2 linked regions of the Azotobacter salinestris genome follow. The main gene of each other region encodes a partner of the protein of the gene in region 2 in a complex. Links are inferred from orthologs where the notes say so. Each region holds a gene or a part of one and is shown on either strand. Other genes may lie near its edges.

Region 1 (4,359 bases), 530 kb from region 2 along the record:
ATCGTCCGCCTCCAGCTCCTCGTCGAGGCGCCGCCGGCTCAGCCTGCGGGCGCTCAGCGAGGGCAGACTCTCCTCGTCCGGCTCGTAGGCGCTCCCCTGCGGAAAATCGACCGACCGCGAGGATCCCAGCAGCTCGCTGTTCTTTTCGCTGGTCGCTTCGGGCGCCTCGGCAATGTTGCGCTCGAGCTTGAACTTGAGCTTGCCCTTGCTGCCCCGCATGCGCCGCCATCCGTCGAACAGGATGCCGCCGATGACGACGATGCCGATGACGATCAGCCACTCACGCAGACCGATTTCCATGAAATCCACAACCCCTGAACTGATTTGACAAAAAGGATTTCCTATCCGCTACAAAAAAGAGCGTCCCGCCCTTCCACAAACGTGGCAACTGCATGTTCCGACAGTGTTTTCCACGCGTACTGAAAATTGCCCCTTAAGCTAGCACGACCCATCCGCGGATTGTACCGCCGGGTGGCCCATTCCGGTGAGCGGGAGTATCCCACCCCGTCTGCCTCAGGCGCCCGCCAGCGCCACCGCCTCCTCCACATCCACCGCTACCAGGCGCGAACAACCGGGCTCGTGCATGGTCACGCCCATCAATTGGTCGGCCATCTCCATGGCGATCTTGTTGTGGGTGATGTAGATGAACTGCACCTTTTCCGACATCTCCTTGACCAGCCTGGCATAGCGCCCGACGTTGGCATCGTCCAGCGGCGCGTCCACCTCGTCGAGCATGCAAAACGGCGCCGGATTGAGCTGGAAGATGGCGAACACCAAGGCCAGCGCGGTCAGCGCCTTCTCGCCGCCGGAAAGCAGATGGATGGTGCTGTTCTTCTTGCCCGGCGGGCGCGCCATGATGGCTACCCCGGTATCGAGTAGATCCTCGCCGGTAAGTTCCAGATAGGCATGTCCCCCGCCGAAAACTTTCGGGAACAGGGCCTGCAGGCCGGCGTTGATCTGATCGAAGGTGTCCTTGAAGCGATTGCGGGTTTCCCGGTCGATCTTGCGGATGACATTTTCCAGGGTTTCCAGGGCCTCCACCAGATCGGCGTTCTGCGCATCCAGATACTGCTTGCGCTCGGACTGCTGGCGGTATTCGTCAATGGCCGCCAGGTTGATCGCGCCGAGACGCTGGATGCGCAGGGCAACGCGCTCGAGTTCTGCCTCCCAATCGGCTTCGCGGGCCTCGGCGGGGAGCGTGCCGAGCACTTCGTGCAGGGCCTGGCCATCTTCCTGCAACTGATCCTGCAGGGCCTTGCGGCGCACGCTGAGAGCCTGCCAGTCGAGGCGCTGCTGCTCCAGCTGGCCGCGCAGCAGCTGGGCCTGCTGCTCGGCTTGACTGCGGCGCTTCTCCACCTCGCGCAGCCCGCGCTCGGCATCCTCCAGGGCCAGCCCGGCCTGACGCAGCTCCTCCTCGACGGCCAGGCGCCGCTCGAGCAGTTCCTCGAGCTTCATGCGCAGCTCCTCCAGCGGCGCGGCACCCTCCTCCAGATCCAGGCTGAGCTGCTCGCGGCGCTCCCGGGTGCGCTCGAACTGCCGCTCGAGACGCTCCAGGGACTGGCGGGTGGAGTCGTGGCGGGCCTGCAGCGAGCCGAGCCGCACGGCCAACTGATGGGCCCGCTCCTTGTGCGACCTGGCCTCCTGGCGCAGACGCTCGAGGCCCTCGCGCAGGGCATCGCGGCCGGCCAGCAGCTGCTCGCGGCGCTCGTTGTCGACGGCCATGGCGTCCAGTGCGTCCTGCAGCTGCAGGCGGCACTCGCCCAGGCGCTCGATCTCCAGGGCTCGCTGCTCGTCCAATTCGGCGATTTCCTCGTCGAAGCGGCGACGGCGCAGCAGCAACTGCTCGGCCCGCGCCTGGAGTGCCGAGAGCCTGGCCTTCAGCTCGCCCTGCTGGCGAGCCGCCTCCTGCTGGCGCCGGCGCAGCCCCTCGCGGCTCTCCTCCTGCAGGCGGCGCGCCTCGTCCAGGGCGAACAGACGCTCTTCGAGTTCGGCCAGACGCGCCTCGAGTTCGTCGCGCCCGGCCTGCAAACGCTCCAGCTCCTGGGCGCGGGCGAGCAGGCCGGACTCGGCGTCGCTGGCCCGGCGCACGCGCAGGAAATACCGGCCGACCCAGTAGCCGTCACGACTGATCAGGCTTTCACCCTCGTTCAGCACAGGCCGCCGCTCCAGGGCCTCGGCGAGGCTCTCGACCGCCAGGACCCGCCCCAGCCAGGGTGCCAGGTCGACATCGCCCTCGACCTTGTCGAGCAGGCTGCCGGCCAGCCGCATGGCGCCCGGTGCCGGACCGAGCAGGCGCAGCTCGCCCTGGACGAAGGCGTCCAGCGCAAGCCCGGCGAAATCCTCCAGGAGCGGCGCCTGCAGGTCGGCGCCGAGCACGGTTTCCACCGCCAATTCCCAGCCGGGCGCCACCCTGAGCCCCTCGGCCAGTCGCGGACGGTCCGCCAGGTGCTGCTCGCGCAGCCATTCGGCGACCCCCTGACCGGGGTCCAGCGCCGCCTGTTGCAACGCCTCCAGCGAGGCGATCCGCCCGCTCAGGCGCTGCAGTTCGCCCTGCGCCTGCTGCTGTTCCTGGGTCGCCTGCTGCAGCTCGCCGCGCAGCCGCTCCAGGGTTTCGCCTAGGGCCGCCTCGGCGGCGCCCAGCTCCTCCTGGCTCAGCTCGCCGAGGGCCAACTGCTCGGCCAGCTCGGCGATGCCGTCCTCCTGCGGATCGTCCGCCAGCCGGGCACGCTCCTCGTCGAGACGGCGCTCGCGCTCCAGCAGTCGCTCGAGGCTCTGCTCCAGCTGCTGGATATGCGCCTGCTGCACCTCGGCACTGCGCCGCGCCTCCGAGGAGTGCTGGTTGAAGCCGTCCCACTGCTCCTGCCAGGCGTGCATGGCGGACTCCGCCTCCTCGAGACGAGCGGCACTCTCCTCGGCAGCGGCCGCGGCGATTTCCCGCTCGGGCTCGAGCAGGGCCAGCTCCTCGTCGAGTTCGGCCAGCAGGCGGCGGTCCTGGTCGAGATGGGCGGCGGTTTCCTGGCGGTTCTTTTCGGCCTCCTGCAGGTCGTTCTGCAACTGGCGCAGACGCTGCTGGCCGTGCTGGATGCTCTGCTCGACCCGGCCGATGTCGGCACCCAGCGAATAGAAGCGGCCCTGCACCTGATGGAAACGCTCGGCGAGCTCGTGATGCTCGTCGCGCAGGCGCTCGATGTCGGCATCGGCATTGCGCTGCTCGGCGATCAGCGCCTCGAGGGCGACCTCCTGATCACCGATGATCTGCTCGCGCTGGCCGACCTGCTCGTTCAGCGCCCGCCAGCGCAGGGCGGCGAGCTGGGCCTTGAGGCGGCGCTCCTCGGCCTTGCATTCCTGATACTTCTCGGCGGCCTGGGCCTGGCGCTGCAGGCGTTCGAGCTGGCGCTCCAGCTCTTCGCGCAGGTCGGTCAGGCGCGCCAGGTTCTCCTGGGTGCGGCGGATGCGGCTCTCGGTTTCGCGGCGGCGCTCCTTGTATTTGGAGATGCCGGCAGCTTCCTCGATGAAGTTGCGCAGGTCTTCGGGACGGGCCTCGATCAGCCGGGAAATCATGCCCTGCTCGATGATCGAGTAGCTGCGCGGCCCCAGGCCGGTGCCGAGGAAGATGTCGGTGATGTCGCGGCGCCGGCATTTCACCCCGTTGAGGAAGTAGACGCTCTGCCCGTCGCGGGTCACCCGGCGACGAATGGCGATTTCCGAATAGCCGGCGTACTCGCCGGTGAGGGTGCCGTCGGAGTTGTCGAAGATCAGCTCGATGGAGGCCTGGGTCACCGGCTTGCGGCTGTTCGAGCCGTTGAAGATGACGTCGGTCATCGACTCGCCGCGAAGGTTCTTCGCCGAGCTTTCGCCCATCACCCAGCGAACGGCGTCGATAATATTGGACTTGCCGCATCCATTGGGCCCCACCACCGCCGCCATGTTGCTCGGAAAGCTCACCGTGGTGGGATCGACGAAGGACTTGAAACCGGCCAGCTTGATGCTCTTAAGGCGCATGGCGGGTCTCGGGCAGACCGTGATCGGTGGAAGGCATCGTGGAGAAAGGGCTGTCGGGAGCCGGAGAGGTCATGATGGGGCTTGAAGTTCGTCGACCGCGTGCAGGGCGCGAAGTCTAGCACAGGGCCTCGCCCGGACACCCTGGCGGCTGTGCAGCTGTCACGAAAAGCTCCGGTCTGGTGCAGGAGAAAGCGGCATGCACCCGTTTGGCTCAGCCGCCGGTCATGCTCATGAAGCGCACCACCTGGACCTGGGCGTCCGCCTCGAAGTGATGGCGTTCGGGCTTGAGCTGCAGGGCGTCGACCAGCGCCTGGCGCAGCCGCTGCGAGTCGCCGGGATGGGTGCGCATCAGGGTCT
Region 2 (3,577 bases):
GGAGCGGGGCCACCGTGCACGTGCTCGGCTACGCCTTTGCCTGCGATGCGCCGGCGCTGTGCCAGGCCCTTGCCGCACTGCACGAGGGGCGCTGGCAGCGGGCCGGGGAGATCGCCCGGCGCCTGGCCGGCAAGGGCATGGACGGGGCCCTGGAGGGCGCCAGGGCGGTGCAGCGCGAGCTGGGCGACAGCGACAATGCGCCGGCGCGTCCGCACTTCGCCGAGTTTCTGGTGCGTGCCGGGCATGCCCGGGACCGTGCGGAAGCCTTCCAGAAGTGGCTGGGCGCGGGCAAGCTGGGCGACGTCAAGCAGTATTGGCCGAGCCTCGACCAGGCGGTTGCCACCCTGCGCGCGGCCGGCGCCTGGATCAGCCTGGCGCATCCCTGGCACTACGATTTCACCCGCAGCAAGCGACGCCGCCTGGTCGGCGATTTCATCCACGCCGGCGGTCACGCCCTGGAAGTCAGCAATGGTCTGCAGCCGGCCGAGCAGGTCGGCAGCCTGGCCATCCTGGTTCGCGAATTCGGTCTGCTGGCCAGCGCCGGCAGCGATTTCCACGCCCCCGATACCTGGTCCGAACTCGGGCTGTACCGCCCGTTGCCGGACGACCTGCCGCCTCTCTGGATGCGTTTCGCCCATGTCCGCCACTGCGCCGTCCTCTGAACAGGGAATTCATGTGAGTCAGTACTTCCAGATCCATCCGGAAAACCCCCAGCTGCGCCTGATTCGTCAGGCCGTGGAAATCGTCCGCGGCGGCGGGGTGATCGTCTACCCCACCGATGCCTCCTACGCGCTTGGCTGCCAGCTCGGCAACAAGGCAGGTCTGGAGCGCATCCGCCGCCTGCGCCAGCTGGACGAGCGACACAACTTCACCCTGGTGTGCAGCGACCTCTCGCAGCTGAGCCTGTTCGCCCGGGTCGACACCGGTGCCTTCCGCCTGCTCAAGACCTGGACCCCCGGCCCCTATACCTTCATCCTCCACGCCAGCCGCGAAGTGCCGCGGATCATGCTGCATCCCAAGCGGCGCACCGTCGGTCTGCGCATCCCGGCCAACCCCATCGCCCAGGCCCTGCTGGCGGAGCTCGGCGAGCCCCTGATGAGCGCCAGCCTGATCCTGCCCGGCGAGATGCTGCCGATGAGCGATCCGGGGGAGATGCGTCGGCGCCTCGAGCACCAGGTCGATCTGATCATCGACGGCGGTGCCGGCACCCTGGAGGCCTCCACCGTGGTCAGCCTGCTCGAGGATGAGCCCGAGGTGGTGCGCGTCGGCTGCGGCGACCCGACCCCCTTCGCCGGCGAAGCCTGAGCCTTGCCCCGCCCTGTACCGGCCAGCGCCGCGCCGGCCGCCGAGCCCATGCCGGACGACGCCGTAGCCGCCGCCGGCGCCCCCTTCGCGCTGGTCTACGGGCAGGCGCTGACCGAGCTGCCGCAGGACCTGTACATTCCGCCGGATGCCCTGGAGGTGTTCCTCGAGGCCTTCGAGGGGCCGCTCGACCTGCTGCTCTACCTGATCCGCAGGCAGAACATCGACATTCTCGATATCCCGGTGGCCGAGATCACCCGTCAGTACATGGGCTACGTCGAGCTGATGAAGACCGCGCGCCTGGAGCTGGCTGCCGAATACCTGGTGATGGCCGCCATGCTCGCCGAGATCAAGTCGCGCATGCTGCTGCCGCGCTCGGCGGAGGTCGAGGAAGAAGAGGAGGACCCGCGCGCCGAGCTGATCCGCCGGCTGCAGGAGTACGAGCGCTACAAGAAGGCCGCCGAGGAACTCGACGGCCTGCCGCGGGTCGGTCGTGAACTGCACCCAGCGCAGCTGGAGGCGCCGCAGGCGCGGGTGCGCCGCCTGTTGCCGACGGTCGGCCTGGACGAGCTGCTGCTGGCCATGGCCGAGGTGCTGCGCCGCGCCGACCTGTTCGAGAGTCACCAGGTCACCCGCGAGGCGCTGTCCACCCGCGAGCGCATGAGCGAGGTACTGGAGCGCCTGCGGGACGGAAGCTTCGTGCCCTTCGTGGCGCTGTTCCAGGCCGGGGAGGGGCGTCTGGGGGTGGTGGTGACCTTCATGGCGGTGCTCGAGCTGATCAAGGAGTCCCTGGTCGAGTTGGTGCAGACCGAGCCCTTCGCGCCCATCCATGTGCGCCTGCGTGGCGACGAGCCTGCGGAAGATACGCAATGAACCTGAACGATCCGGCCGAACTGGCCGTGCTGCTCGAGGCCTGGCTGCTCGCCGCCGGCCGGCCGCTGTCGCTGGAGCGTCTCGGCGAGCTGTTCGAGGAGGGTGAGCGGCCCGACCCCGCCCGTCTGCGCGATGCCCTGGCGATCCTCGCCCGTTCCTGCCAGGGGCGCGCCTTCGAGCTGGAGGAAGTGGCCTCCGGCTATCGCCTGCAGGTGCGCGAACGCTTCGCACCCTGGGTCGGGCGCCTCTGGGAGGAGCGGCCGCAGCGCTACTCGCGGGCCCTGCTGGAAACCCTGGCGCTAATCGCCTACCGCCAGCCGATCAGCCGCGGCGAGATCGAGGAGGTGCGTGGCGTGGCGGTGAGCAGCAACATCATCAAGACCCTCCAGGAGCGCGAGTGGATACGGGTGGTCGGCTACCGCGAGGTGCCCGGTCGGCCGGCGCTGTTCGCTACCACGCGTGCCTTTCTCGACCACTTCAACCTGAAGAGCCTCGACGAGCTGCCGCCCCTGGCGGTCCTGCGCAGTCTGGAGCCCGGACCGGAGGGAGCGGCCGACGGGGAGCTGCCGCCGGTCGGTTTGCCGGTACGTGCCGAACTCGGCGAGCCGGCCGAGCAGACCAGCTTCCGCACCCTGCTGGCCGAGCTGGACTCCATGGAGCAGGGCCTCAAGACCGACTTCGACGACCTGCCGGAGGACGGCGCTGAGGGTGTCGAGCGGGCTGCGGACGACTCCTGAGCGCAGCGGCGGCGGCGCCGCCTGCTCCTTGTCCATTCCCCTGCCCTGGGCCTAAATGAATACTGACCAGCCAGTGAGAGTCCGCGATGCATTCCCGAGTTCTCGAAGTCACCCGGCGGCTGACCGAGCGCAGCCGCGCCACCCGCGAGCGCTACCTCGATCTCATGGGCCGTGCCGCCGCCGACGGGCCGTCGCGTACCCGGCTGCCCTGCGCCAACTTCGCCCACGGCGTGGCCGGCTGCGGCGAGAGCGACAAGCAGCGCCTGCGCCTGCCCGGCGAAGTCAACGTGGCCATCGTCTCGGCCTACAACGACATGCTCTCGGCGCATCAGCCCTATCAGCATTTTCCGCCGCTCATCAAGGCCGCCCTGAATGAGATCGGCGCAGTCGGCCAGTTCGCCGGCGGGGTACCGGCGATGTGCGACGGCGTCACCCAGGGCGAGGCGGGCATGGAGCTGAGCCTGGCCAGCCGCGACGTGATCGCCATGGCCACCGCGGTGGCGCTCTCCCACAACATGTTCGACGCGGCGCTGTGCCTGGGGATCTGCGACAAGATCGTCCCCGGCCTGGTGATCGGTGCGCTTCGCTTCGGCCATCTGCCGTTCGTCTTCGTCCCCGGCGGACCGATGCCCTCGGGCATCCCCAACAAGGAAAAGGCCGAGACC

What was found. The genes of interacting proteins can lie anywhere in the genome.
Region 1: the proteins of GCU53_RS05835 (region 2) and smc are in contact, whole or in part, in a crystal structure (PDB 3ZGX), measured with the Bacillus subtilis proteins. The link is inferred for Azotobacter salinestris from one-to-one orthologs.

What each region holds. Positions count from the first base shown.
Region 1 is NZ_CP045302.1:726,075-730,433, forward strand. What follows is about bases 314-4,359. They hold smc (chromosome segregation protein SMC), read right to left. Parts: upstream 4,003-4,359; coding sequence 514-4,002; downstream 314-513. Other genes in these bases: moaA (GTP 3',8-cyclase MoaA), read right to left, coding at 4,214-4,359. Outside these bases: cell division protein ZipA, read right to left, coding at 1-300. UniProt on the Bacillus subtilis protein: Required for chromosome condensation and partitioning.
Region 2 is NZ_CP045302.1:1,253,618-1,257,194, reverse strand. The notes cover bases 315-3,264. They hold GCU53_RS05835 (segregation and condensation protein A), read left to right. Parts: upstream 315-1,353; coding sequence 1,354-2,175; downstream 2,176-3,264. Other genes in these bases: edd (phosphogluconate dehydratase), read left to right, coding at 2,999-3,264; scpB (SMC-Scp complex subunit ScpB), read left to right, coding at 2,172-2,912; GCU53_RS05840 (L-threonylcarbamoyladenylate synthase), read left to right, coding at 676-1,305; GCU53_RS05845 (PHP domain-containing protein), read left to right, coding at 315-662. Outside these bases: more of GCU53_RS05845, read left to right, coding at 1-314; more of edd, read left to right, coding at 3,265-3,577. UniProt on the Bacillus subtilis protein: Participates in chromosomal partition during cell division. May act via the formation of a condensin-like complex containing Smc and ScpB that pull DNA away from mid-cell into both cell halves.